Regions from separate parts of the Arthrobacter sp. 10N43 genome, predicted to be linked through region 4. Evidence: riboswitches for the same ligand, from Rfam matches in the RefSeq annotation. Region 4 holds a riboswitch; each other region holds the start of a gene.
The links. Region 4 has a riboswitch for thiamine pyrophosphate ahead of thiC (phosphomethylpyrimidine synthase ThiC). Riboswitches for the same ligand answer to the same signal wherever they lie in the genome.

Region 1 (7,134 bases), on a different contig from region 4:
GTCCAGGACCAGCACCCGCGGATGCGCCGCGAGCACGGTGGCGACCGACAGGCGCCGCTTCTCGCCGCCGGAGAGCGTGTAGGGGTTGGCGTCGACGAGTTCCGTCAGCCGCAGCCGTTCCAGCAGCTCAGCGACGCGGTCTTCGCCGTAGCCGAGGTGGCGGGGGCCGAACATGAGCTCATCGAGGACCTTGCCGGTGACGAACTGGTGCTCGGGTTCCTGGAACACGGTTCCGATCCTGGCGATCAGCTGCTGGGCCTTCCACCGGTACGGGTCGGTTCCGGCGCCGCCCGCGGCACCCGCGCCGGGGCCGCCGCTGAGGCCCGCGCTGAGACCGCCGCTGAGACCAGGCGCGGCCGTGACCGTCCCCGCAACGGGCCGCAGGAGACCGGCGAGCGTCAGCGCCAGGGTGGACTTCCCCGAGCCGTTCGGCCCCGTGATGGTCAGGGCCTCCCCGGCACGGACCTGGGCAGATACCCCGGACTGGACCGGACGCGGCGCGATCGTGCGGAACCGCTCGCGCAGCCCGGCCCGCCGCGGCCGCTCGCGGGACACCGCGAGGCCTTCCGCCTCCAGCAGGAGCTGACCTGCGCCGGGCGCCTGCCGCCGCGCCCGCGTTGCCGGCACGTGGCCCGGGACCCACACGCCGGCACCGATGAGCATGTCCCGCGCCTGGGCCAGGACCCGGTCCGGCGGCCCGTCGATCAGGACCCCGGAGTCCGTGGCGGAGCCGGGCTGGAGCACCACGATCCGGTCAACCAGGTCCTTCCAGACCGCCACCCGGTGCTCCACGACCACCAGGGTGGCGCCGGTCTTGTCCAGGCAGCGGCCCACGGCGTCGCGGACCTCCAGAACGCCCGCGGGGTCCAGGTTGGCCGTCGGCTCATCAAGCAGCAGCAGCCCTGGCCGCATCGCGAGGATCCCGGCGAGCGCCAACCGCTGCTTTTGTCCCCCGGAGAGCGCCGACGTCGGATGGTCCAGCGGCAGCCTGCCCAGGCCGACGTCCTCGAGCGCCTCGCCCACCCGAGGCCAGATCTCCTCCGCCGGGACGGCGAGGTTCTCAGCCCCGAAGGCGACGTCGTCGCCGAGGCGGGACAGCACCACCTGCGTTTCCGGGTCCTGCTGCACCAGCCCGGCGCGGCCGCGCTGCGCCCGCGGCGGGACCCCGTCGATCAGCAGGCTTCCGGTCTCGTCGGAATCTTCGGAGTCGCCGGAGTCGCCGGAAGGCCCGGCCGGGCCGTCCCCCAGCACGCCGGCCAGGGCGTGGAGCAGCGTCGATTTGCCGGCGCCGGAGGGGCCGAGCAGGAGCACGCGCTCCCCCGGCCGGATGTCCAGGTCAAGGCCGCTGACCGCGGGCCGGGGCCTTCCGGCGTGCCGCCAGCCCCAGCCGCGGGCCGTGACGGCGGCCGGCCTGACTTCCGGTGAAGGTCTCATGAGTCGTCTGCAGGTTTCAGATGTAGGTTCAGCAGTCGACTCAGGAGAAGACGGGCTCCGTGGCGGCCTTGCGGGAGGCAAAGGAGCCCAGCACGCCTGTCTTGGCCAGGCCTCGGGTGGCGAGCCAGGACAGTCCGCCGGCAATCACTGCACCGGAGATGGTGGTGAAGACGATGTAGGCGAGCTTGTCGCCGGCTTCGTAGGCGATGTTCCAGCCCCACGGGAGGAAGGAATCGTTCAGGCCGCAGAAGAGGCCCGCACCCGCCCCGGCCAGCAGAGATACCGGCAGGTTGAACTTCGTGTAGAGGAAGGCCGCGAAGACCAGCTCCGCGCCAAGGCCCTGCAGCACACCGGAGATCAGCACCGTGGTGCCGTACTGGGAACCCATGATGAGCTCGCCCGTGGCCGCCACGCTCTCGCAGAAGAGCGCCGCACCCGGCTTGCGGATGATGAGCATGCCCAATACGGCCGGAATCATCCAGCCGCCGGCGTAGAGTCCGCTGAGCGGCGGGTAGATGGCGTTGACCGGGGTTGAAATCAGGTTCGCGCCCTGGGACCAGGCCCAGAAGATGACGCCGCCGGCAACGGCGATCAAGGCGGCCACCACAATGTCCACCACACGCCAGGTGTAGTTGCGGCGGGCGGCTGGGCGGCTGGTGGAACCATGCTGTGCTGAAATATCTGTCATGTCGTCCTCCTGAGGAACAGGAGGGGAGGATGCTCCGGCCGGTTCGGCTTCCGCCGCCCTCCGCGCACCCTGAGATCTCGACTCCCTTGCGCCGGTACTAACCGGATCAGGTTCGAGGGTCTGCGGCTGTCCGCACTCTCAGCGCCCACCAGCGGTTTTCCCCGGATTTTTCCGGCGATGCCCGACGGCGGCGCTCCCCTGTCGTAAATTATTCTGCCCTTGTGGGCTGGCTCAGTTTACACCCGGACGGCCGGGTTTTCAGTGGCGTGCCGTCACAATCCGCGGCCGGGCAAAGCCGGTCGCCGCGGCCGGGAATTGCCGCTTGGTAGAGTCGACGTGTCGGACACCCGGACCCGCCTGCGGGCGGCCCAGTCACGCACCGGAAAGCTGGACTATTTTGACGCTCACACCAGATCCCTCCGGGGAATACGACCCCGATTCGAGCGAGCCGCAGCCGCAGGGATCCCTCGCGGCGCTCATCGGCCGCGTGCTGGCCGAGATGGAGGCCCTCCAGTTCGCCTCGTTCAGCAAGGACGATGCCCTGGACCTCGGACTCCTCCTCGTAGAGCTGGGCAGGCAACGCTCGCTGCCCATCGCCGTCGACATCACCAAGGGCGAGCAGGTGCTCTTCCACGCCGCGCTGGACGGCGCCACGCCGGACAACGAACGCTGGATCAACGCCAAGAAGCGCACGGCCATGCGTTACGAGGTCCCGTCCCTGCTGGTGGGCCTGCGCGCCCGCGCTGCCGGCGGCAGGATCGAGGACAACGCCTGGTTCGACCAGATGGAGTTCGCCGCCCACGGCGGAGCGTTTCCCATTTACGTCCGCGGCACGGGCGCCGTCGCGGTCGTCACCGTCTCCGGCCTGCCCCAGAAGGCGGACCACGATCTTGTTGTCGAGGCCCTGCGGAACGTCCTCACACCGGAACGCTAGGCTGGGGGTAGCCCCTGTTCCCGCCCCAAGGAGACCGAAGAATGACCATCCTCATCAAGCTGCTCGGCACTGGCGTCAGCCTCGCGGCCGGCTTTGCCGGCACCAAGCTGGTGGACACCATCTGGGAAAAGTCCACGGGCAACAAGCCGCCCAAGGGCCACGACGACGACGTCCCCACCACGCTGCGCACGGCATTGACGTTCGCCCTGATCTCGGCATCGGTCAGCGCCATCATCCAGGTGCTCGCCAACCGCGGCACGCAGCGGGCGATCACCCGCTTCTCCAAAACCCAGGACATCGTCTAAACAGGCATCGTATGGCCGGACATCGTCAGGGCGGCTCGGGCTGCGCGGACCTGGCTGGACGGACCTGGCTGGCCCCCTCCGGATTAGACGCTGCGGTCAGCCGTTTCGGTCAGCCGGCGTCGCCGTCGTCCGCTCCGTGCTTGGCGGCCGCCTGCTGGACCACTGCCTCGAGCTCGTCGGAGGTCAGCAGCTCCGGGTGCAGGTGCTTGGTCCGGTAACCGGCCCGGCCCACCATGTGGGCCGATACGGGGACGGTCAGCAGCTGGAAGAGCCACGCCACCACCAGCACGGGCCACACCCACCAGGTGCGCATCTGCAGGCCAAGGGCCGCCAGCAGCAGGAACAGTCCCAGGACCTGCGGTTTGGTGGCGGCATGCATCCGGCTCATGAGGTCCGGGAAGCGCAACAGCCCGACAGCGGCGCCGAGGGACATGAGGGCGCCGGTCACCATGAACACGGCCGAGACGGAGTCGATCACTGTGTCAGGATTCACGGACGCTCTCCCTCCGGTCGGCCACGAACCGGGCGAAGGTGACCGAGCCGACGAAGCCGATCAGGGAGATCGCCACCAGCAGCATCAGGTTGTTCAGGTGCCGGTTGGCAGCCATGTCGATGCACAGGGCCGCGCCGAAGATGGCCAGCAGCACGTCGGCGGCGAGGACACGGTCCAGCAGTGAGGGGCCCCGCGCGATCCGGATGATCGCCCCCAGCGCGGCAAGGGAAAGTACGACGGCGGTCACCGTCAGGACGATCTGCATCATGCGGTGACCTCCTGGGTAAGGGCGGAGAGTTCGTCTTTGGAGCCCATGATCCTGATCAGCCCCGCCTCGGTGTCCCGGACCTCCTTGCGCAGCTTGGCCGCGTCCTGGGCGTTGCGGACGTTGATGCCGTGGATGTAGAGCGTGGACGTGGACCTGTCCACCTCCACCACAAGGGATCCCGGAATCAGGGAGATCACGTGCCCGGTGGCCGTGACCAGGAGGTCGGAATGGCTCCGCAGCGGCACGGCGACGATTGCGCTGACGACTTTGGGGCCGCGGGCCACGGCGAGGTACAGGACCTGGAAGCTGGCCGCGACGACTTTTCCTAGGAAGATGAGGACGAAGGGGACGGCGCGGAGCACGTTGAAGCGGCCGCCGAGCTCCACCGGGGGCAGGTAGAAAATGCGTGCCACGAGCACGGCGATGAGGGCCCCGAAGAGGAGATTGCCGGGGCTGAAGTTCTGCCACAATGCGCCCCAGACGAAAACCAGCCACACCAGCAGCGGCAGTTCTTGGCGCAGCGAGATCCTTTTCCGGCTCATTTCCCGCCGCCCTGCTCCTGGACCTGGCCGGGCGGGGCCTGCCCTGGCTGGACCTGGCCTAACTGGACCTGACCTGGCACCGGCGGCACAGGTGCGTCCTGGCCCAGCACGGCATGGATGTAGGGGGACCTGTCCAGCATTTCTGCGGCGGACTGGTCTGCCACCCTGAACAGCGGTCCGGCAAAGACCGTCAGGGCCACGCCAAAGACCACCAGGCCCAGGGTGGAGCCCACCATGGTGCGCGGCAGCAGGGTTACGTTCGCCCGGCCGGCCCGGTCCCCGGTGGCGGAGTCCGCCGGGGCCGCCAGGAGCACCGGATCGGGGTGTTCGGCGTCCTCGGGCTTGCGCCAGAACGCCCGGTTCCAGACCCTCGCGATCGCCAGCAGGGTCAGCAGGCTGGTCAGCACGCCGCCGATCACCAGGGCGTAGGCCAGCGGCGTGCCCAGCTCGACGCCCGCCTGAAGGAGCCCCAGCTTGCCCAGGAAGCCCGAGAACGGCGGGATGCCGGCCAGGTTCATGGCGGGGATGAAGAACAGGACTCCCAAAACCGGGGAGAGTTTGGCCAGTCCGGCCACGCGGTCCATGGACGAGCTGCCGCCGCGGCGTTCAATCAGGCCGGTCACCAGGAACAGGCTGGTCTGGATGGTGATGTGGTGGGCCACGTAGAAGACCGCGGCGCCCAGGCCGGCCACCGTGGACATGGCCAGGCCAAAGACCATGTAGCCAATGTGGCTGACCAGGGTGAAGGACAGGAGCCTCTTGATGTCACTTTGGGCCAGGGCGCCGAGGATGCCCACCACCATGGTCAGCAGCGCCGCGACCATGAGCGGGGCGTTGAGCGCGTCGCCCGGGAAGAGCAGCGTCTCCGTACGGACCATCGCGTAGACGCCCACCTTGGTCAGCAGCCCGGCAAACACGGCGGTGACCGGGGCCGGGGCCGTGGGGTAGGAGTCAGGGAGCCAGAAGGACAGCGGGAACACGGCGGCCTTGATGCCGAAGGCCACCAGCAGCATGACGTGCAGCAGCGTCCGGGTGCCCTGGTCCAGGTCCCCGAGCTTGATGGCGAGGTCCGCCATGTTGATGGTTCCGGTGGCGCCGTAGACCATGGCGATCGCGATCAGGAACAAGACCGAGGACACGACCGAGACCACCACGTAGGTCACGCCGGCCCGGATGCGCGGGCCCGTTCCGCCGAGGGTGATGAGCACGTAGCTGGCCGTCAGCAGGATCTCAAAGCCGACGTAGAGGTTGAAGAGGTCTCCGGAGAGGAAGGCGTTGGACACCCCGGCCACCAGGATCAGGTACGTCGGGTGGAAGATCGAGACGGGCGCGTCACGGTCGCCGTCGGCCATGCCCTGTCCCGTGGCGTAGATCAGCACCGCAAGGCTCACGGCCGAGGACACCACGAGCATGAGCGAGGAGAACTGGTCCACCACCAGCACGATGCCCCAGGGCGGCAGCCATCCGCCGATGTTGACGGCGGTTGTCCCGCCGTCCCAGACGGACGCCAGCAGCAGGCATTCCAGCAGCAGGGTCAAAGACAGGAGGGCGATGCTGACCGCACGCTGGGCACGGGGGTAGCGGATCAGCAGGAACGTCAGGGCGGCGCCCAGGATGGGGAGTACGACGGCGAGCGGGGCAAAGCTGGCGATGTTCACTCTCCGCCTCCTTCCTGTCTGGGGTCCGGTCTGGTGCCCGGTCTGGGGTCAACGTTGAGGGAGCCGGGCTGTTCTTCGGAGGCGGCCTTGTCGGCCCGCACGGGGCGGTCGCCGGACATGACCGCGGCGCTGCTCCCTGCCCCGGCACCGGCAGGTGGACCGGCGGCCGTGGCCGCGGAGCCTGCGCCGTCGGAGCCGACCATGGCCAGCGGGAACTCCGAGGTCTCGACCGGGATCACGGAGTCGTCCTCGGCATCGAAGCTCGGCGTCTCCGCGACGCGGCGGTCCTCGGCGTCGTCCTGGATTTCGTCCTGGCGGGCCAGGACCCAGGTCCGGTAGATGATGCCCAGCATGAACGAGGTAACGGCGAAGGAGATCACGATCGAGGTAAGGATCAGGGCCTGCGGCAGGGGATCGTTGTAATCCCCGGCCGGGATACCCTTCTCGAACATCGGTGCCAGCCCGGAGTAGCCGCCGGTGGCGAGGATCAGCAGGTTGGTGGCGTTGGCCAGCAGCATCAGGCCCAGGAGCACCCTTGTGAGGCTGCGTTCAAGGATCAGGTAGATGCCGCAGGCGTAGAGCGCCCCCATGACCGTCAGCAAGGTCAGATTGACGCTCATGATCTCCCCTTGGCAGCAGTTTCGGCGTCGGTATTTTCGGCGACAGCATTTCCCGCATCAGCGTTTTCCGCTTCGGCGGGTTCCGCATCCGCGAGGCCGCCGGCGGCCTCCCGGTCTTCGGACGGTTCGGGCTGTTCCTCGAAGTGTTCATCGATCTCAGCGCCCAGGCTGCGCAGCACGTCCAGGGCAAGT
Region 2 (7,134 bases), on a different contig from region 4:
CCGGTGCCCACCCCGGCTTTTCCGGTGCTGCCGATCGAGACGCCGTCGAGGTCGTGGGGACCCGAGACGTGCGGGATCCGTTTGGCCCCGTGCGACGGCGGGCCGTCGTACAGGGAGTCGACGTCGGAGAGCAGCACGAGCGCGTCGGCGCGGACCAGGTGGGCCACAAGGGCCGCGAGGCGGTCGTTGTCGCCAAAGCGGATCTCATGGGTGGCCACGGTGTCGTTTTCGTTGACCACTGGAACGACGCCGAGGTTCAGCAGGCGGTCCAGGGCGCGGAACGCGTTGGTGTGCTGGCTGCGGCGCATGAAGTCATCCGCGGTCAGGAGCACCTGGCTGACGGTGACCCCGTGCGCCCCGAAGGCGTGGGTGTAGCGGGCCATCAGCAGGCCCTGGCCGACGCTCGCCGCGGCCTGCTGGGTGGCGAGGTCGCGGGGGCGCTTCTCGAGCCCCAGCGGGGCCAGGCCGGCGGCGATCGCACCGGAGGACACCAGGATGATTTCCGTGCCGGCGTTGCGTTTGTGCGCCAGCGCGTCCGCGAGGCCGGTCAGGGCCTCTTCGGAGATTCCGCCCTTGATGGAGGTCAGCGAGGACGAGCCGACTTTGACGACGATCCTGCGGGCCCCGGACAGCGCGGTGCGGTCGGGGGCGCTGCGCGTGTGGGCGCTGATGTTTTGGGCCTTGAGCGGCTGTGACCGGTGCTCGACGACGGTCTTACTCGTCATCTTCTGCGCCCAGTCCACTCTCCTTGAGCGGCTGCCGAACCCGGCGGCCGCTGACGGATTCGGTCCAGATGCCGGCTTTGCGTTCGGCTTCGAGCTCGGCGCGGGCGGCTGCCTTGGCGTCGCGGCGCTCCTGCTGTTCGTCGCGCTTCTGGCCACGCGTCGGGCGGTCGCCGATGTCGGCGAAGCGCACGTCGGTGCCGCGCGGCGAGGCGAGCAGTTCGGCGCCGGCCATCATGGTCGGCTCCCAGTCGAAGACGACGCCGTCGTCATCGCCGATGACCACCATGTCGCCGGGCTTGGCGCCCTGCTTGAACAGCTCATTCTCGACGCCCAGCTTGGCCAGCCGATCGGCGAGGTAGCCGATCGCTTCCTCGTTGGTGAAGTCGGTCTGCTTGACCCAGCGCACGGGCTTCTCGCCCTGGACGCGGAAGAGCGGCTCGAGGCCCTTTTCCTCGCGGCGGATAGTGAAGCCGGTCTCGTTGACGGCGCGGGGGCGCAGGACGGGGGCCGCCACCTTCGGCGGGGTCGCGGCGACGGCGTCGCGGGCGGCCTGGACGATTTCGGCCATGGCGAAGCCGAGCTGGCGGAGGCCCTCGTGGCTCGTCGCGGAGATTTCGAAGACCTTGTAGCCGCGGGATTCCAGTTCCGGACGGACGAACTCGGCCATGTCCTTGCCGTCGGGCAGGTCCACCTTGTTCAGGGCGACCAGCCGGGGGCGGTGGTTCAGCGGAACGACTTCGCCGTCGGCGCCGCTGTAGCTCATGTCCACGGCGTACTTCTCCAGCTCGGCCTCGATGATGGAGAGGTCGGAGAGGGGATCGCGGTCCGATTCGAGCGTGCCGCAGTCCAGCACGTGCACGAGTGCGGCGCAGCGCTCTACGTGGCGCAGGAAGTGGTGGCCCAGGCCCTTGCCCTCGCTGGCGCCCTCGATCAGGCCCGGGACGTCGGCAATGGTGAAGCGGATCTCGCCGGCCTGGACGACGCCCAGGTTCGGGATCAGGGTGGTGAAGGGGTAATCGGCGATCTTGGGCCGGGCCGCCGACATCGCGGCGATCAGGCTCGACTTGCCGGCGGAGGGGAAGCCCACGAGCGCGATGTCAGCGATGGACTTCAGTTCCAGGACGACGTCGCTGGATTCGCCCTCGATGCCGAGCAGCGCGAAGCCGGGGGCGCGGCGCTTCTGGGAGGACAGTGCCGCGTTGCCGAGGCCACCGATGCCGCCGGCCGCCGCGATGTATTCGTCGCCTTCTCCCACGAGGTCGGCGAGGACTTCGCCGGACTTGGACTTCACCACGGTGCCCACAGGCACCGGAAGGATCAGGGTTTCGCCGTTCTTGCCTCCGCGCCAGTCACCCATGCCGGGGCCGCCATTGGTGGCGTGCCGGTGGGGGGCGTGGTGGTAGTCGAGCAGGGTGGTGGTCTGCGAGTCGACGCGCAGGATGACGTCGCCGCCGTTGCCGCCGTTGCCGCCGTCGGGACCGCCGAGGGGCTTGAACTTCTCCCGGTGAACGGAGACACAGCCGTGGCCGCCGGTACCGCCGGATACGTGCAGTACTACCCGGTCTACAAAGCTCGCCACGTAAATCTCCTCAGTGCTGTTCCCCGGACCCCCAAGAGGCCCAAGATGATTGTAATGCGGTTAAAACACCGGTGGAGCGGACCTAATGGCCCGCTCCACCGATTTAGAACTTATTGCTACTCTGCAGCTGCAGCAGCCACGATGTTCACAACGCGACGACCACGGCGGGTGCCGAACTCGACAGCACCGGGGGTCAGGGCGAACAGGGTGTCGTCCCCGCCGCGGCCGACGCCGGCGCCCGGGTGGAAGTGGGTGCCGCGCTGGCGGACGATGATCTCGCCTGCGGAAACTACCTGGCCACCGAAGCGCTTGACGCCGAGGTACTGGGCGTTGGAGTCACGACCGTTGCGAGTGGAACTCGCGCCTTTTTTATGTGCCATTTGAAATGCCTGCCTTCAAAAATTCTGGGAAATCTGCTGGAACCTGAACAGTAACGAAGGGTTACTTGATACCGGTGATCTTGACCTTGGTCAATTCCTGACGGTGACCCTGGCGCTTCTTGTAACCGGTCTTGTTCTTGAACTTCTGGATGACGATCTTCGGACCACGGAGGTCTTCGAGGATCTCAGCCGTAACCGTTACCTTGGCCAGGTCCGCAGCAGCAGACGTGACTTTGTCACCGTCCACCAGGAGCAGTGCGGGCAACTCAAAGGTGCTGCCGGCTCCACCGGGGACGCGGTTCAGGGTAACGAAGTCTCCAACGGAAACCTTCTCTTGGCGGCCGCCTGCGCGGACAATCGCGTACACCACTGGGGAACTCACTTCTCTCGACGTTTATTACTAGATTTGCGTGCGGAACCTGGGGCCAAATTGTTTGGACCGGCTCACGCTGTGCCTCAACGCCGGTGGATTCCCCGGGGGAACCCATGAGCTATCCCCGGAACAAATCCAGTTGAAATTCCAAACGGACAGTTCTCAGGGTCATAACCCAAGTGTTGGCGTAAGCACCGAAGATCTAGAATACGCTAATTTTGCCTTCGGCCGCAAATGAGGCTGGTTCCGGGGGCAGTCCGTGACAGGCGCCACAACGCCTAGACTCTGCGTTCTTGATGTTGTGTTGCCGCAACGACTTCCGGAACCGTGCCCCACCATCCTACCGGCTGCACAGGCCAGCTCGCGTCAGGCGTGCAACCGCGGCGCGTCGAAGAAGTCCACTTCGTAGCGTGAGGACTGCCGGAAGGCCAGGGCCATGGCTTCCCGCTCGCGCCCGGATGCCTGCCGGGCCGCCGTGTCCATGTACGCGATGGCCTGCCGGGTGGCTGCGGCGAAGTCCTCATCGGCGTAGGTCCGCAGCCAGTCGGCGTAGGGATGCCCGGCGGGTGCGCCGCCGGAAAGGAACTCCCGGTGCAGCGTGGCGCCGACCTCAGCGTAGAGCCAGAAGCATGGGAGGGCCGCTGCCACGAGGACCCCGTAGCTGCCGGACACCGAGGCGGCCAACAGGTGATCGACGTAGGACTTCGTTACCGGGCCCAAGGTGGCCCCCGTGGGGCGGGTGCTGAGCCAGGTACGGTGCAGCTCGGACTCGACTTCCAGGCAGGTCTGCGCGGACCTGGCCCAGAACAGCTGCTCGGCCTCGGTGGGGGCGATCGCGGCGGCGCGTGCCAGGACCCGGGAGTAGCCGTTGAGGTAGATGGCGTCCTGGGCGAGGTAGTAGGCGAATTCGTGCTCGGGCAGGGTCCCGTCGGCCAGGCCGCGGATGAAGTCCAGGGCGTAGATGGCGTCAAGATCGGCGGTGGCCCCCGCGCGCAGGGCCGCGGCGAACTCGCCCTCCCCCGGAGCGTGGCCCGCATCGGCGTCGCCCACATGACTGTGGCCGACGTGGTGGAAGTGATGGACCGGGCCGTTGCCGTTGCCGACGTCCAGAACCGAGGCTTCGCGGAGTGCGCCCAGCAGCCACGGCTTGACCACCCGCAGCGCCGCTTCCCAGTCCCCCACCCGGGCCTGCACGGTGGCCATGGCCGAGGACAGGGAGCAGCCTGTGCCGTGGCTGTTGCGCGTCGCGATCCGCTCCCCCGGCACCACCACCGTTTCGGTGCCGAGCAGGCCCCCGGTGTTGACCAGCGCATCCGGGCAGCCGGCGTCGCCGTCATTCCCGAGCCCGCCCTGGAGGTGCCCGCCCTTGACCAGGACGGTGGCGCCGGTCAGCGCGGCCAGCCGTTTGCCCTGCGCCAGGGCCTCGGCCCAGTCGGCCGCGACGGGTTCCTTGAGCAGGATTCCGAGTTCGGCGAGGTTCGGGGTGATGAGGTCCGCCAGCGGCAGGAGGGCCTGCAGGGCGGCCTCGGCCGATTCCTGCAGGAGCCGGTCACCGCTCGTGGCGACCATGACGGGGTCCAGGACGACGACTGCGGGGCGCACCTTCTCCAGCCAGGTGCGGACGGCGTCGATCACACCGGCGTCGCCGAGCATGCCGATCTTGACTGCGTCAATGCCGATGTCCTCGCTGATGGCCTCCAGCTGGGCCGTGAGGAACGCCGCCGGGGGTACGTGGACGGCGCGCACGCCCTGGGTGTTTTGGGCGGTCAGGGCCGTGATGGCGGCCATCCCGTAGCCGCCATTCGCCGCGATGCTCTTGAGGTCGGCCTGGATCCCGGCCCCGCCGGACGGATCGGACCCCGCAATCGCCAGCACGCGGGGAATGCGCGGCGGCGCGGGCGGGCGGACCCCAGAGGGCAAGAAACCGGAGGGCAAGAAACCGCCGGGCAGAAAACTGCCCGGCTGAAAATCACTGGGCGGCAATTCGGACGGATTGGATTTCGCGGACAAGTCAGACATCCCTTCGCCGGTGCTAACCGGACAGGTTCAACGGGTCTGGATCTCAGCCGGCCCGATGCGCGGCACCCCGTGTCAGTGTTCCAGCCTAGCCGTTGCCACCGGGCTGCCCCGTTAACGCACGTGCGGGCCCGGGCCGAGCGGACGTATTGTTACGCCCGCTCGGCCCGGACCCGCACCCCAACCAGTCGAAGTGACCGGCCGGGGACGTGATCAGCCGCGGAGGACTACAGCTCCGAGGCCGGTACTCCGACGCCGAGGATGATCGGCTCGTTGCCGGCAGGGATGGACGCCCGCTGGGCCGCGGCGGGCGCCTTGGCCTCGTGAACCGACCCGGCCGCGGCCGGACGTGTGGCCTCGCGGTGTTCCACGGAGGTCTCGTTGGCTGCGCCCTGGGCACGGCTGGCGCTGCGGTTGCGGCGTCCGCGGCGGCCACGAGTCGTGTCCGCTGCCGGTGAAGCCGGGGCTTCCGAGGCGGGCGCGGCTGCCGGCGCCTCGGGGGCCGCGGGTGCCTGGGCTGCGGCTTGCTTGTCGGCCTGCTTGTCGGCCTGCTCACCGGCGTCGGCCTCGCCCAGGTTGGCGAAGGCCTCGGTCAGCAGGTCCAGGGTCAGGGCCGGTGCCTGGGTGTCCTCGGCGTGCTCGACGAAGGGCAGGGCAACCTGCTCGCCGCCAAACGTCAGCACGGTCGCGGGACGCCCGGCTGCTTCGTCCGCGGCGGCGAGGTGCGTAACGGCGTCGACGGCGGCCTGCCGGGCCCCGGCGTCGCTGGCCGCGGCTGCCTCCCCATCGTGCAGGTGCGCGGCGTGCGCCGCGGCGGCAATGTTCGCCAGCGCAGCCCGGGTGGCTTCAGCCTTGGCGTGGCGTTCAGCTTCGGTGGGCTCGGCGTGGACGGCCGCGGGCGTGGACGGCGCGGACTCGGGGCCCTGGCCTCCCCTGCCGCGGCGGCGGCTCTTGCGCTCGGTGCGGGCAGCCGGCTGGGCCGCCTCGGTGCGCGGCACATAGTGCTCCGCGGCGACCGTGTTGGCGCGGCGGTGTTCCACGGGCTCGTCATGGGTGACGATGCCGCGGCCCGCGCACGCCTCGCACTGCTCGCCGAAGACTTCCAGCAGCCCAGTGCCCATCCGCTTGCGGGTCATCTGCACGAGGCCCAGCGACGTCACCTCAGCCACCTGGTGCTTGGTCCGGTCCCGGCCCAGGCACTCCACCATGCGGCGCAGCACGAGGTCGCGGTTGGATTCGAGCACCATGTCGATGAAGTCGATCACGATGATGCCGCCGATGTCGCGCAGGCGCAGCTGCCGGACCACTTCCTCGGCCGCTTCCAGGTTGTTCTTGGTGACGGTTTCCTCGAGGTTGCCGCCGGAGCCCGTGAACTTGCCGGTGTTGACGTCCACCACGGTCATGGCTTCGGTGCGGTCGATCACCAGGGACCCGCCAGAGGGCAGGAAGACCTTGCGGTCCAGGGCCTTGTGGATCTGCTCGTCGATGCGCCAGGCCGCGAAGATGTCCGTGTCCTTGGTCCACTTCTCGAGCCGGCCCACCAGGTCCGGAGCCACGTAGGTGACGTAGGCCTCGATGGTGTCCCAGGCTTCCTCGCCGGAGACGATCAGCTTGGAGAAGTCCTCGTTGAAGACGTCGCGGACCACCTTGATGGTCAGGTCAGGTTCGCCGTAGAGCAGCTCGGGGGCGAGGATCTTGGTGGACGTCGACTGGCTCTCGATGCCTTCCCACTGCGCGCGGAGCCGGTTGATGTCGTGGGTGAGCTCTTCCTCGGAAGCGCCCTCGGCCGCGGTGCGGACAATGACGCCCGCGTCCTCGGGCAGGCGGTCCTTGAGGATCCGCTTGAGGCGGTTGCGTTCGACGTCGGGCAGCTTGCGGGAGATGCCGGTCATGGAACCGCCGGGCACGTACACGAGGTAGCGGCCGGGCAGCGAGATCTGGCTGGTGAGGCGGGCGCCCTTGTGGCCGACCGGGTCCTTGGTGACCTGGACCAGTACGGAGTCGCCGGACTTGAGCGCGTTCTCGATCCGGCGCTGCTTGCCTTCGAGGTTGACGGACTCC
Region 3 (7,134 bases), on a different contig from region 4:
CCACGGTGCCGTCCTGGCGGGGCACGATGTACACCGGGACCCCGCGCACCATCCCCCGCACGGTGGCAGTGAGCAGCGGCTGCAGGTGCGCGGGCACGCGGAGCCGGAGGATGTCACCGTAGACGGGCCGCAGCGGCAGGGTGAGCCCGGCGGGCAATTCATCAAGATCGGCGGCGCCGAGCCCGTTGGCGACCACGGTTTCCGCGGCGCGTACGGTACCGCCGCCATCGAGGCGGACCCCTGCAACGTTGCCGTCCTGCCACAGCAGCCCTGCAGCGCGCCGCCGGATGAAGCTGCCGCGGTCCTCCGCGGCCAGGACGCCGGCAATCCGGGCGATCAGCAGGCGGGGATCCACCTGGTGGTCGGCCGGGATGTCGAAGGCACACGAGATGCCGGGGCTCAGCAGGGGCTCCCGGCCCCGTGCCTCGCGCACTGTCAGCGGTTCCACGCTGAGGCCGGAGGCTTTCTGGACTTCCCTCAGGTCCGCGAGCGCGCGCCGGTCCGCCGCGTCCGCCCCGACGGCGAGGGTCGGGGTCGTCAAATACCCGGTACCCGTCCGGGAGTCCTGGCCGGCGGGACCGGCGTCGAGCCCGGCCGCGAATCCGGGCCACAGCCGGGAAGACTCGAGCATCAGTTCCAGCAGCTGCTCCTCCTGGTAGTGCAGCTCGCTGACAGGGGCGAGCATGCCGGCCGCGGCCCAGCTCGCTCCTGTACCGGGAACATCATCGATCAGGACCACGGACCGGCCCGCGCGGCTGGCCTCGAAGGCGATGCCGTGGCCGATCACCCCGCCGCCGATCACGGCAACGTCTGCGGTGACGTCCCCTGCGGTGATTCCGTCAGTGGATACGGCTCCGGTGTAACAATCCCGGGCGGTGGCGTCATCTGCGGCCACGGCTTCACGGCCGGCTTGTGAGCCTACTTGCGTGCCCATGAAAAATTCCTTCCCTACGCCGGTACTAGCCGGATCAGGTCAAGCGGTCGGCTCTGACGCCCTCTCAGCCGGGCAGCGGCTCCATGGCTGCTGCGGGCTCCCGCGGTATGCGCCCAGTTTAGAGGAACTAGGCTGGTCCCATGAGCCAGGACCACCTCCACACCACCGCCCGCCTCTACTTGTGCACCGACGCCCGCAGGGACCGCGGCGACTTCGAGGACTTCGTGGACGCCGCCTTCGCCGGCGGAGTGGACATCATCCAGCTGCGCGACAAGTCGCTCGAGGCGGCCGAGGAACTGGAACTCCTCGAAGTCCTGCACGCCGCGGCGCAGCGCCACGGACGGCTGTGGGCCGTCAACGACCGGGCGGACATCGCCTCCCTGTCCGGGGCCCCGGTGTTCCATATCGGCCAGAAGGACATTTCGCTGGACGCAGCCCGCGGCTTCCTGGGCAAAGACGCCGTGATCGGCCTGTCCACCCACACCCCTGAACAGGTGGACGCAGCCGTGGCTGCTTCTCCCGGCCGCAAGGGACTGGACTACTTCTGTGTGGGGCCAGTATGGGCGACTCCCACCAAGCCGGGACGCGCCGCCGTCGGCCTCGACCTGGTGCGTTACGCCGCCCAGGCGACCGGCCAGGCGAACGCCGAGGGTGCCGGAAACCCCGACGGCCCGACGGAAAGCCTGCTGCCGTGGTTTGCCATCGGCGGGATCGACCTCGGCAACGTGGAGCAGGTAGTCGACGCCGGCGCCCGGCGGATCGTGGTGGTCCGGGCCATCACCGACGCCGACGATCCGGCCCACGCGGCCGGTGCACTGCTGGCGGCGCTGGACGCCACTGACTCCTGAACGCTGATTCCTGAACGCTGACTCCTGAGCAGGTTCCCCGCCATGAACCGGGCCGTCCCGGGCAGTGAACCTAGCCGGGGAGCCCCAGTCCCGCCATCCTTCGCGCGTGGTTCGCTGCGAGCTCGGCCGTCAGGCCCACCACCAGCGCCCTGGCGTCCGCGTCGTCCAGTCCCGACAGCCCGCCCAGGAATGCGTGCTCAAGGCTCACCCGCTGGGCATGGGTCAGGACCTCGCCCAGCAGGCGCCGGGCCCACAGCGCCAGGCGTGACGCCAGCCGGGGGTCATCGGCCAGGGCCGCCTTGAGTCGCTCCTGCAGCACACCCGTGGACTCGCCGGTGGAGCGGACCTGTGCGATCAGCTCCCGGGTCCCGGCGTCGACGTACACGCCGACGGCGCTGTAAAAGTCCGCGGAGACAGTGTCGATCACGTAGGCCTTCATGAGCGCTTCGTACCAGTCCGCCGGGCGTGTGCGCTCATGGAAGAAGTCCACCGAGGGCTGGAACGGCAGCATGGCAGCCTCCGTGTCCAGGCCCATATCCTCGAGCCGGGCCCGGATGAGTTCGTAGTGCTGGAACTCGGCCACCGCCATCCTGCCCAGCACGGCACGGTCACGCAGCGTGGGCGAATATCCGGCACTGGAAGAGAGCCGTTCGAAGGCGGAAAGCTCGCCGTACGCCATCACTCCCAGCAGATCCGCCAGGAAGCTGTTGTAGAGGGCAGGATCCTCCGGAGTTGCGCTCATGATCCAAGACTAATGGCGGAAATCGGGCTACCCTGATTTTCGTGTCCCATCATCGCCTGACCCCCAGTGTCCACGAGCAGCAGAACCAGCTGGCCGGGGCCCTCAAGGCGTTGCGCACCACGCTGGAACTGCCCGGCCCGTTCCCCGAGGACGTGCTGCGCGACGCCGCGGCGGCCGTGGCCGAGCACAAGCTCCCGGACCTGGACCTCACGCATGTCGAGTTCGTGACCATCGACCCGGCATCGTCCACCGACCTCGACCAGGCCCTGTTCATCGAACGGGATGACGAGGGCTACAAGGTGTTTTACGCCATCGCCGACGTCCCGTCGTTTGTCGCCCCGGGCGGGGCGCTCGACGCCGAGACCCGGCGCCGCGGGCAGACCTTCTACACCCCCGACGGAAGGATTCCGCTGCATCCGGAGATCATCAGCGAGGCCGCCGGCAGCCTGCTCGCAGGTCAGCTGTGCTCCGCGTTCGTCTGGGAGTTCGGGCTCGACGCCGCGGCAGAGGTGACATCGGTCCTTGTGCGCCGGGCCCGGGTCCGCAGCCGCGCAAAACTCAGCTACAAGGCCGTCCAGGCCGACCTCGACGCCGGCACGGCCACGCCCGTGCTGCAGCTGCTCAAAGAGGTAGGCATCAAGCGGGTGGAACTCGAACGCCTGCGCGGCGGGGCAAGCCTGAACATGCCCGAACAGGAAATCCAGCAACTGCCCGACGGCGGCTACCGGATCGTGGCGGCCCCGCCGCTGCCGGTGGAGGACTGGAACGCCCAGATTTCCCTCATGACCGGAATGGCGGCCGCCGCGCTCATGCTCCAGGGCAAGGTCGGCATCCTGCGGACCATGCCCGCCCCGGACGAGGCGTCGCTGCGGCATTTCCACCGCCAGACCCACGCCCTTGGCAAGCCCTGGGACGGAGAAATGGGCTACGGCGAGTACCTGCGGACCCTGGACCCCACCGACCCCCGGCAGCTGGCCATTGTGCATTCGGCCGGCATGCTTTTCCGTGGCGCCGGGTACACGCACTTCGACGGGACGGTACCCCAAGCCGCCGTACAGTCAGCCATCGGCGCCGCCTACGCCCATTCCACGGCGCCTTTGCGGCGGCTGGTGGACCGCTTCGTGCTGGTGATCTGTGAAGCCCTGAGCAGCGGCACCGAGGTTCCGGACTGGGCCCGGGCGGCCCTGCCGTCCCTTCCGGCGATCATGGGCACCTCGGACCAGCTCGCCGCAAAGCTGGAGCGGCTGGCATTGGACACCGTGGAGGCTGCCCTGCTGGTCAACCACATCGGCCAGGAATTCGACGCCGTGGTCATCTCCGGTTCGAAGCCGGCGAAGAGCACCACCGGCGGCGACGGGAACGGCAATGGGAACGGCGGCACGGCCGGCAAGGCGAACGGCAACGGGAACGGGGGCAAGTCCAACGGAAACGGCAACGGCCCGTCCGGGATGGTCCAGATCGCCGAACCTGCCGTGACCGCACGCTGCCCCGGCGACCTTGAACCGGGCACTCAAGTCCGGGTCCGGGTGGTGTCCTCGGACATCGCCACCCGCGAAATCCAGCTGGAGCTCGTGGGCTGACGGTCCACTGCCTGCGCCCTGACCGTCCCGTGCCGGGCGGGCTCCCGTGGTCAGTCCACGGGTCCGTTCATGGGTCCAGTCGAGGATCCGCCCGTGGTACAGCTAGACTGGAGAGGTAGAAATGGATGCCCGGTCGTTGATTTCCATGATTTTTGAATTCAACAAGCCCGCCCCTACGCGATCTTGAGATCCACCCGCTGGTCCCCAGTGCCAGCATTTAGATAGCCCGCGATCGGCTTCCACTGGATTTGCTTGCGCGCCCGAGCGTGCTCCGGAACGGCCAATGGCCGGCCCCGTTGAGCAAGCAGCGCAGCCCAAAATGAATAAGGAAACTCCCCTGTGAGTGAATTGCACACGCACCAGCTTCTGATCGATGATTCCGGCACGGAGACCATCGAGCCCGAAGAAACCATCATCTCGGACGAAAAGCCGCACGAGATTGCCGAAAAGACCTTCGCCGACTTCAACGTCCGTGCGGACATCGTGGAATCGCTGGCCGACGCCGGCATTACCCACCCCTTCCCCATCCAGGCCATGACGCTTCCGGTCGCACTGGCCGGGCACGACATCATCGGCCAGGCCAAGACCGGTACGGGTAAAACCCTCGGCTTCGGCATCCCGGCGCTGCAGCGCGTCGTGGGCCGTGACGACGCCGGCTTCGACAAACTGGCCGTTCCCGGCGCCCCGCAGGCCCTGGTGATCGTGCCCACCCGCGAGCTCGCCGTCCAGGTGGCCAAGGACCTCGAGAACGCCGCCAAGAAGCGCAACGCCCGCATCGCCACGATCTACGGCGGCCGCGCCTACGAGCCGCAGGTCGAGTCGCTGCAGAACGGCGTCGAAATCGTTGTCGGCACCCCCGGCCGCCTGATCGACCTGTACAAGCAGAAGCACCTGAGCCTGAAGAACGTCAAGATCGTCATCCTCGACGAGGCCGACGAAATGCTGGACCTCGGCTTCCTGCCGGACGTGGAAACCCTGATCGCCGGCACGCCCGCCGTCCGCCAGACGCTCCTGTTCTCCGCCACCATGCCCGGCCCGGTCATCGCCATGGCCCGCCGCTACATGACCCAGCCGACCCACATCCGCGCCGCGGACCCGGACGACGAAGGCCTGACCAAGCGCGACATCCGCCAGTTGATCTACCGTGCGCACAGCATGGACAAGGTCGAGGTCGTAGCCCGAATCCTGCAGGCCCGCGGCCGTGGCCGCACCATCATCTTCACCAAGACCAAGCGCACCGCCGCGAAGGTGGCCGAGGAACTCGTGGACCGCGGCTTCGCTGCGGCCGCCATCCACGGCGACCTCGGCCAGGGCGCCCGCGAACAGGCACTGCGTGCCTTCCGCAACAACAAGGTGGACGTCCTCGTGGCCACCGACGTCGCCGCCCGCGGCATCGACGTCGACGACGTCACCCACGTGATCAACTACCAGTGCGTCGAAGACGAAAAGATCTACCTGCACCGCGTGGGCCGCACGGGCCGCGCCGGCAACAAGGGCACGGCCGTGACCTTTGTCGACTGGGACGACATGCCGCGCTGGGGGCTCATCAACAAGGCCCTGGGCCTGAGCTACCCCGAGCCCGTGGAGACGTACTCGTCCTCACCCCACCTCTTCGAGGAACTCGACATCCCCGAGGGCACCAAGGGCCGGCTGCCCCGCGACAAGCGTGTGCTGGCCGGCGTCGACGCGGAGGTCCTCGAGGACCTTGGCGAGACCGGCAAGAAGAACTCACGCCCCAGCACAAAGGACAGCGGACGCTCCTCCCGCGACGGCGCACGCTCCGGCAGCCGCGACTCCCGTGAAGGCAGCCGCGAGAACCGCCGCAGCGGCGGCGCCCCGGCCGGCGAAAACGGCGGACGCCCGGCTTCGCGCCGTCGCCGTCCGGCCGCCACGGACTCCGCTTCCGCCGCCCCGGCTGAGGCTTCGGCCCAGGCCCCCGCGTCGGCCGCGTCTGCGCGGGCCGCTTCGGCCAGCGCTCCCACCGAGGTGGACCGTGCAACCCGTGCCCGCCGCCGGACCCGCACCCGTCGGCGCAACGGCGAGGTTGTTGCAGGCGGCGACGCACAGCCGAGCGGCGCCGAGGCCTAATCCCCTCCATGACTGACACCGTCTGGGCGCCGGACGGCAGCAACCTGGTGGTTCACGCGGACAACGCGGAATACCTCCCCACGCTGCCGGACGGCGCCTTCACACTGATCTACGTGGATCCGCCCTTCAACACCGGGCGGGTCCAGAAGCGCCAGGAAACCAAGATGGTGCTCAATGCCGGCGGCGAGGGCGACCGCGTCGGATTCAAGGGCCGATCCTATGACACGATCAAGGGCGCCCTGCACAGCTACGACGACGCCTTCAGCGACTACTGGTCCTTCCTCGAGCCCCGGCTCGTGGAGGCCTGGCGGCTCCTGGCCGACGACGGCACCCTGTACCTGCACCTGGACTACCGCGAGGTGCACTACGCGAAGGTCATGCTGGACGCCATCTTCGGCCGGGAATCCTTCCTGAACGAGATCATCTGGGCGTACGACTACGGTGCCCGGGCCAAGTACCGCTGGCCCACCAAGCACGACAACATCCTTGTCTACGTCAAGAACCCGGCGAAGTACCACTTCGACAGCGCCGAGGTGGACCGTGAGCCGTACATGGCGCCCGGGCTCGTCACGCCCGCCAAACGCGAGCTCGGCAAGCTTCCCACCGACGTCTGGTGGCACACCATTGTTTCGCCGACCGGCAAGGAGAAAACCGGGTATCCCACGCAAAAGCCGGAGGGGCTCATCCGCCGCGTGGTTGCGGCTTCGAGCCGGCCGGGCGACTGGTGCCTGGACTTCTTCGCCGGCTCCGGCACGCTCGGAGCGGTGGCCGCGAAACTCGACCGCAGGTTCGTGTGCGTGGACCAGAACCTGGCCGCCGTCGATGTCATGGCCAAGCGCCTCGCCGCGAAAGCGCAGTTCACGTCGTTCCCGACGCCCTGACACCGCCGGTTGCGCTATCACTTGTGGCTGCCATTCGGGGCTATTCCGGCCCCTGAGGGAC
Region 4 (7,134 bases):
AAACCGCGCCTTGGACAGGGCGTCGTCTCGTTCGTGGACGCCGGGGTGGCCCTTGGCGAGGTCGGCGGCATGGGCGGCGATCTTGTACGTGATCACCCCGGTCTTCACGTCATCCTTGTTCGGCAGCCCGAGATGCTCCTTGGGCGTGACGTAGCAGAGCATGGCGGTGCCAAAGCGGGCAATCTCGGTGGCGCCGATCGCCGAGGTGATGTGGTCATAACCGGGCGCAATGTCGGTGACCAGCGGCCCGAGCGTATAGAAGGGTGCGCCCTTGCAGAGTTCCTGCTGGCGTTCCACGTTTTCCCGGACCAGGTGGAAGGGCACGTGCCCGGGACCCTCCACCATGACCTGCACATCGAACTCCCAGGCCCGCTGCGTGAGCTCGGCCAGGGTGTCCAGCTCGGCGAACTGCGCCGCGTCGTTGGCATCCGCCGTCGCGCCGGGCCGCAGCCCGTCACCCAGGGAGAACGCGACGTCGTACTTCGCGAAGATTTCGCACAGCTCGTCGAAGTGGGTGTACAGGAAGTTCTCCTGGTGGTGCGCCAGGCACCAGCCGGCCATGATGGAGCCGCCGCGGGAGACGATGCCGGTGACCCGGTTGGCCGTCAGGGGCACATAGCGCAGCAGCACCCCGGCGTGGATGGTCATGTAGTCCACGCCCTGCTCGCACTGTTCGATCACGGTGTCCCGGAAGATCTCCCAGGTTAGGGCGTTGGCCTCACCGTTGACCTTCTCCAGCGCCTGGTAGATCGGGACGGTGCCGATGGGCACGGGGGAGTTGCGGATGATCCACTCGCGCGTGGTGTGGATGTCATCACCGGTGGAGAGGTCCATCACCGTGTCCGCGCCCCACTGCGTGGCCCACTGGAGTTTGTCGACCTCCTCGGCGATGGAGCTGGTCACGGCCGAGTTGCCGATGTTGGCGTTGATTTTCACCAGGAACGCCTTGCCGATGATCATCGGCTCCGATTCGGGGTGGTTGACGTTGTTAGGAATGATCGCGCGGCCCGCGGCCACCTCGCTGCGCACCAGCTCCACATCGCAGTTCTCGCGCAGCGCGACGAACCGCATTTCCTGGGTGATGACGCCGTCGCGGGCGTAGCGCATCTGCGTGACGGTCCTGCCCTCGACGGCGCGGCGCGGCACCGGGCGCCCGCCCTGCCATTCGGCCGACGCCGCACCCCGGCGGACCGCCGACTTGCCGTCATCGAGAAGCTCCCGTTCCCGGCCGGCGTAGGGTTCGGTGTCCGCCCTCGCCTCGATCCAGGGAGCCCGGAACGGCTCCAGCCCGCGGACCGGATCGCTGCCCGGGCCGGCCGTGCGGTAGACCCGGAACGGAGCGTTCGCGACACCGCCCGGGGAGGGTTCCAGGGCGATCTCGGTCACCGGGACGCGGATGCCGTGCTCCGGATCCGCGGTGAAGGCCAGCGAGTGGGACTTCAGCGACTGGGTAGTGACTGCTGGCTTCTTTTGGGCAGGGCTGTGCTGTGTTTCTGTGGTGCTCAAAGGATTACTCACTTCCTTCGCCGGCATTACCCGGACAGGTTCAACGGTCGCAGGCTGCGCTAGCCCGATCTCAGCCCCTGCAAGGGCACCCGTGTGGTCGTAGACGAAGCTACCACAGGCCCACTGGAAGCCTGCCGAGTGTGACGGCACCCGGCCAGGCGGCAGTGTTAGCGTGGAATTGTGACTCTGCCCGGGCCCGTGCCCCGCACCAGGACGGCGACGCCGGAAGACCTCGCGGCGCTGCCGGTTCTCGAGGCCGCGGCCGACCGCCTCCTTGAAGCGGCATTGGGGAACCAGGCGCTCCCGTCCCCGGAAATGACGACGCCGGTTGAGCCGCTCTTCGTACTGGTCGCCGGAAGCCCGCCTGTGGGATTCGCCCGCGTGGACGAAGTCGGCAGCCAGGCCCACCTGGAACAACTCTCCGTACATCCGGACTCTGCCGGACGGGGGATTGGGCGGTCCTTGGTTCACTCGGCCATCGACGCGGCCCGCGGCCGGGGCTATGCATGGATGACGCTGTGCACTTTCGCGGACGTTCCGTTCAATGCCCCGTTTTACGCAAGCTGCGGCTTTGAGGAACTCGCCGAGCCGGGGCCGGCATTGGGCGCCCTGCGGATCCACGAAGCGCAACTGGGCCTGGATGGGCTGGGCCGGCGGATCGTCATGCGGATTAGGCTGTAGGCCATGACCAGCATCATCGAGTTCACCGGCCCCATCCTCACCGCGGCGGACCAGGAACGCCGCGGGCTCTGGGCGGTGGACGGCCTGCTGACCTTCGACCGTCCCGCCGACGCGCCGGACCGCGTGCTGGACGGCTGGGTCATGCCCGGGCTCGTGGACGCACACTGCCACATCGGCCTTGGCCCGGGCGGGGACGTCTCCGAGGCCACCGCGGAATCCCAAGCCCTGGCGGACCGCGACGCCGGGACGCTGCTGGTCCGCGATGCCGGCGCCGTCCACGACACCCGCTGGCTCCAGCAGCGCCAGGACCTTCCCCGGATCATCCGCTCCGGCCGGCACATCGCCAGGGCCCGGCGCTACCTGCGCGGCCTGGCCGTCGAGGTCGAGCCCGGCGATCTCGTCGAGGCCGTACGGAAGCAGGCCCGTGCAGGCGATGGCTGGGTCAAGCTGGTGGGGGACTGGATCGACCGCGACGTCGGCGACCTCGCCGCCAGCTTTCCGGCCCGCACGGTCAAGGACGCCATCCAGGCCGCCCACGATGAAGGGGCCCGCGTCACCGCGCACTGCTTCGCCGAAAACACCCTGGATGACATGCTCGACGCCGGGATCGACTGCATCGAGCACGCCACCGGATTGCTGCCGCGGCACCTGCCGCGCTTCCTCGAACAGGGCGTCCCGATCGTGCCCACCCTGATCAACATCGCCACGTTCCCGGACATCGCGGCGCGGGCGGAGGCCAAGTTTCCGCGCTACGCCGCCCATATGCGCTCGCTGTGGGAGCGGCGCGCCGAGCGGGTCCTCGAAGCCTACGAGGCCGGGCTGGCCATCTATGCCGGGACCGACGCCGGCAGTGTCATCAGCCACGGCCGGATTGTCGACGAGATCCAGGCCCTGCACGCAGCCGGCCTGCCCGCCGCTGCCGCCCTCGACGCCGCGAGCTGGTCCGCGAGGACCTGGCTCGGCGCGGACTCCATCGGCGAAGCCGCAAGCGCCGATGTCCTGGTCACGCCAGAGGATCCGCGGAAAAATCCGGCGACGCTGCGGCAACTCAAGCACATTGTGTTGCGCGGCCACCTCATCCGCTAGGAATAAATTGAAGCTTCAAGTAATTTAACTCTATGACAGGTCACCGAGAGCCGGTGGCCCCAGAACACCGGAGCGTTTCAATGACCGCAGAAGCCAGCACCCAGGACCTCCTCCCTGCCGAACTCACCATGGGCACCGTGATGCTCAAGGTCGGCGACATGAAGCTCATGACCGATTACTACCAGCGCGCCCTCGGCTTGGAGGCGGTGGCCGAACAGGACGGCGGGCTCTACCTTGGCCGCCGGCAGAAACCGCTGGTCCATCTGGCCCCCGCGCCGGGCCTGAACCTGCCCTCCCGTGGCGAGGCCGGGCTGTTCCACACCGCCCTGCTCTTCGAGGACCAGCACTCCCTGGCGGCCACCATCGCCAGCGCCGCCCAGTACGAGCCCCAGTCCTTCACTGGCAGCGCGGACCACCTCGTCAGTGAGGCCTTCTACTTCAACGACCCCGAAGGCAACGGCATCGAGCTTTACTGGGACCGGCCGCGGGAGGCTTGGTCCTGGGAGGGCAAGAACGTCGTCATGGACAGCCTCGCCCTGCCGCCGCAGCGTTACCTGCAGCAGCACCTGACCGAGGCGTCCGTGGCCGGCCAGCGCGAGGCCGCCGCCGGCGTCGGGCATGTCCACCTGCAGGTGGGCGACGTCGCGTCGGCGCAAGAGTTCTATGTCGGCACGCTCGGCTTCGAGAAGACCGCGGGCTGGCACGGTCAGGCATTGTTCGTCTCGGCCGGCGGCTACCACCACCACATGGCCATGAACGTGTGGAACAGCCGCGGTGCCGGCCCCCGGCGCGACACGCTGGGCCTGGGCGAGGTGCTGATCGAAGTGCCGTCCGGCGACGACGTCGGAGCCCTGGCGGAGCGGCTCCAAGCCGCCGGCGTCGACTCGCACCACACCGGCGCCGAGCTGCGCTTCGAGGACCCCTGGCGCAACCGGATCCGCGTCGCGGTTCGCTAAGTCCGAGCCCTGAGGGACTTGCCCAGCGCAGTGGGCCAGAGGTGGACATGTCCCCATCCGGCTGGCCGGGCCGAGGGACATGTCCATTTGCCGCTGCCACCAGTGGACACAGCGCCTATATGTCCATTGGCCGGGGCGAGCGGAGGGCATATCCGCGGGAGGTGGCGGCGTGTCAGGGCCAGCCCGGGCGCGTGGCCGGGGCCAGCAGTGGGCGTGTCCCCGTGTCCCCGTGTCCCGTGTCCCCGTGTGGCTGGCCGGGCCGCGGGACATGTCCATTTGCCGTGGCCACGAGTGGACATAGTGCCGCTATGTCCATTGGCCGCGGCCAGCGGAGGGCATGTCCAGTCCAGGCGCAGCCGGGCCGAAGCGCTAGGCTGAAGTGACGTGCGAAAACAGCGGACCACGTACCGCCGAACCCTAAGGACGAGCTGCATGGGATTCACCGAAATCTTTGTGTCCACCCACGAAGGAGCCCTCAAGCGCGCCGGCGCACTCGAAGGCGGCGGCCCGGCCACGCCGGAGGCCGTTCGCATCCCGGACATCAGTGACTTTGAGGTGGAGCGGCTGGGCGACCTCGCCGGCGTGGCCGTGCACGCCCCCGGCGCGGACTACGAACTGGCGATGGTTGACGTGGCCAGCGACTCGCTGCTTGGCGTGCCCGCCGCGATGATCCGCACGCTGGCGGAGCTGCTCAGCTACGAAACCGAAGGGGAAGGGGACGTCCTCGAGGACGTCGCGGCCAACTGGGCCGCCGAGGAGGACATGCCCTTCGGTCCGGACGCGGCCCGGGGCTATGTCCGCCGGATCGCCGAGCTCGCCGCCGGAGTGGACCCCGCCACCAAGTCCGGTCTCTACGTCTGGACCTCCTGACCGGCCCGGATCGCCCCCTGCAGGACCCGTTCCGCCGGGCTGGGCCCGTGTCAAGTCGAAATCCTGCCGGTGATCTGGCACAATGAACAGGTACTCGATCTGCGTGGCCCCTCTCTCCGCGTCCGGATCTTGTCCTTTAGAACCCCCAAGTACGGCCCGCCCCACGGGTGCAGAACGCCGGGCTCGACCCCGTTTCAGAAACAGGAGTGACCACAAAAGTGGCCGTAAAGATTCGCCTTAAGCGCTTCGGTAAGATGCGCGCACCGTACTACCGCATCGTCGTCATGGACTCACGCTCCAAGCGTGATGGCCGTGCCATCGAAGAGATCGGCAAGTACCACCCGACCGAAGAGCCCTCGTACATCGAGGTCGACACGGACCGTGCCCAGTACTGGCTCGGCGTCGGCGCACAGCCGTCCGAGCAGGTTGCCGCGATCCTCAAGATCACCGGTGACTGGCAGAAGTTCAAGGGTCTGCCCGGCCAGGAGGGAACCTTGAAGACCAAGGCTCCCAAGGCTGCCTTCGTTACCCCGGAAAAGGGTTCCGTGATCATCCCGGAAGCCATCACCAAGAAGGCCAAGAAGGACGAAGCTGCCGAGGCTCCCGCCGACGCCGCCGAAGCAGAGACCACCGAGGCTGAGTAAATTGCTGGCAGAAGCGCTCGAACACCTGGTCCGCGGGATTGTTGACAGCCCCGAGGACGTCAAGGTCAGTGCGAAGAACAACCGCCGCGGGGAAACCCTCGAGGTGCGCGTTCATCAGGACGACCTCGGACGGGTGATCGGCCGGCAGGGCCGGACCGCACGCGCATTGCGCACTGTGGTTGCGGCGCTGGCGGACGGCGAGCCGGTCAGGGTCGACGTCGTCGACACCGACCGCCGCCGGTAACGCGTTCAGCAGTACTTGTCTTAAGTCCGGCCCCTTCACCAGATAACGGTGGAGGGGCCGGACTGTTTTCCCCTATTACTTTCCTGTATTTACGCACCAGCAGTACAGATTCACCAACCCCGAACAGAGGAACAGATGCAGCTCCAGGTGGCACGAATCGGCAAGCCCCACGGCATCCGCGGCGAAGTGACCGTCCAGGTGCTCACCGACGCGCCCGGCGACCGCTTTGTCCCCGGCACGAAGTTCATCGTGGAGCCTGCCTCGGCCGGGCCGCTGACGGTGTTCAGCGCCCGCTGGAACAAAGACATCCTGCTGCTGGCCTTCGATGAGATTGAGACCCGCAACGAGGCAGAGGGCCTGCGCGGGGCGAAACTTTTCATCGAAACCGAGGACATCGGCGCCGACGACGACGATGAGGGCTGGTACGAGCACGAGCTCGTGGGCCTGGAGGTCCGGGTCGGCGGCAGCGTCGTCGGCAAGGTCTCCGCGCTGCACACCTTGCCGGTCCAGGACCTGCTGGTGGTCACCACGGCCGAGGGCGCGGAAGTCCTGATCCCGTTCGTCGAGCAGATCGTCCCCGAGGTCAACGTGGGCGAAAAGTACGTCCTCGTCACCCCGCCGCCCGGACTGTTCGAGGTCAACACCGACGAGGCGCCCGAGCAGCAGAAGCCCGAAGCGCAGGGCGCATCCGCCGGGGACCTCGACGAGCAGGGCAACGCGTAGATGAGAATCGACGTCGTCAGCATCTTTCCGGAGTACCTGGCCCCGCTGGAACTGTCGCTGATCGGCAAGGCCCGCCAGGACGGCCTGCTGGACTTGAGGGTCCATGACCTGCGCGAGTTCACCACCGACCGGCACCGGACGGTGGATGACACCCCCTACGGCGGCGGAGCCGGCATGGTCATGAAGCCCGAGCCATGGGCGCAGGCGCTCACCGCCGTAGCCCTCGTGGCCGCCGGGCGCGCCGAAGGCACAGACGCTGCCGGCGAACATGCCAACGAAGCCACCGAAGCCAACGACGCCGGGGAAGTCGGGTCCGCCGGCAAGCCCGTGCTCATTGTCCCGTCGCCGGCGGGGGAGCGGTTCACCCAGGCCACAGCCCACGAACTCGCCGAGGAGGACCAGCTGGTCTTCGCCTGCGGCCGGT

Region 1: linked by a shared signal. The riboswitch ahead of AC1DDO_RS19160 (ECF transporter S component) and the one ahead of thiC (phosphomethylpyrimidine synthase ThiC) in region 4 are both predicted to bind thiamine pyrophosphate.
Region 2: linked by a shared signal. The riboswitch ahead of AC1DDO_RS02245 (bifunctional hydroxymethylpyrimidine kinase/phosphomethylpyrimidine kinase) and the one ahead of thiC (phosphomethylpyrimidine synthase ThiC) in region 4 are both predicted to bind thiamine pyrophosphate.
Region 3: linked by a shared signal. The riboswitch ahead of thiO (glycine oxidase ThiO) and the one ahead of thiC (phosphomethylpyrimidine synthase ThiC) in region 4 are both predicted to bind thiamine pyrophosphate.

The regions. Positions count from the first base shown of each region.
Region 1 covers NZ_JBFTIA010000013.1:65,221-72,354, reverse strand. The annotation lists gene AC1DDO_RS19165 (ABC transporter ATP-binding protein) at 1-1,434, opposite strand, end outside; gene AC1DDO_RS19160 (ECF transporter S component) at 1,475-2,122, opposite strand; TPP riboswitch at 2,188-2,332, opposite strand; gene AC1DDO_RS19155 (heme-degrading domain-containing protein) at 2,520-3,056, shown strand; gene AC1DDO_RS19150 (DUF4235 domain-containing protein) at 3,098-3,361, shown strand; gene mnhG (monovalent cation/H(+) antiporter subunit G) at 3,471-3,854, opposite strand; gene AC1DDO_RS19140 (MrpF/PhaF family protein) at 3,844-4,122, opposite strand; gene AC1DDO_RS19135 (Na+/H+ antiporter subunit E) at 4,119-4,664, opposite strand; gene AC1DDO_RS19130 (Na+/H+ antiporter subunit D) at 4,661-6,322, opposite strand; gene AC1DDO_RS19125 (Na(+)/H(+) antiporter subunit C) at 6,319-6,942, opposite strand; gene AC1DDO_RS19120 (Na+/H+ antiporter subunit A) at 6,939-7,134, opposite strand, start outside.
Region 2 covers NZ_JBFTIA010000001.1:497,082-504,215, forward strand. The annotation lists gene proB (glutamate 5-kinase) at 1-725, opposite strand, end outside; gene obgE (GTPase ObgE) at 715-2,304, opposite strand; gene rpmA (50S ribosomal protein L27) at 2,421-2,684, opposite strand; gene rplU (50S ribosomal protein L21) at 2,746-3,054, opposite strand; gene AC1DDO_RS02245 (bifunctional hydroxymethylpyrimidine kinase/phosphomethylpyrimidine kinase) at 3,424-5,076, opposite strand; TPP riboswitch at 5,059-5,156, opposite strand; gene AC1DDO_RS02250 (Rne/Rng family ribonuclease) at 5,301-7,134, opposite strand, start outside.
Region 3 covers NZ_JBFTIA010000004.1:394,214-401,347, reverse strand. The annotation lists gene thiO (glycine oxidase ThiO) at 1-934, opposite strand, end outside; TPP riboswitch at 928-1,048, opposite strand; gene AC1DDO_RS10095 (thiamine phosphate synthase) at 1,075-1,782, shown strand; gene AC1DDO_RS10090 (ferritin-like fold-containing protein) at 1,853-2,524, opposite strand; gene AC1DDO_RS10085 (RNB domain-containing ribonuclease) at 2,566-4,104, shown strand; gene AC1DDO_RS10080 (DEAD/DEAH box helicase) at 4,444-6,192, shown strand; gene AC1DDO_RS10075 (DNA-methyltransferase) at 6,201-7,073, shown strand.
Region 4 covers NZ_JBFTIA010000020.1:15,687-22,820, reverse strand. The annotation lists gene thiC (phosphomethylpyrimidine synthase ThiC) at 1-1,506, opposite strand, end outside; TPP riboswitch at 1,502-1,609, opposite strand; gene AC1DDO_RS21770 (GNAT family N-acetyltransferase) at 1,687-2,187, shown strand; gene AC1DDO_RS21765 (amidohydrolase family protein) at 2,191-3,273, shown strand; gene AC1DDO_RS21760 (VOC family protein) at 3,354-4,229, shown strand; gene AC1DDO_RS21755 (hypothetical protein) at 4,662-5,099, shown strand; gene rpsP (30S ribosomal protein S16) at 5,318-5,743, shown strand; gene AC1DDO_RS21745 (RNA-binding protein) at 5,745-5,987, shown strand; gene rimM (ribosome maturation factor RimM) at 6,123-6,710, shown strand; gene trmD (tRNA (guanosine(37)-N1)-methyltransferase TrmD) at 6,711-7,134, shown strand, end outside.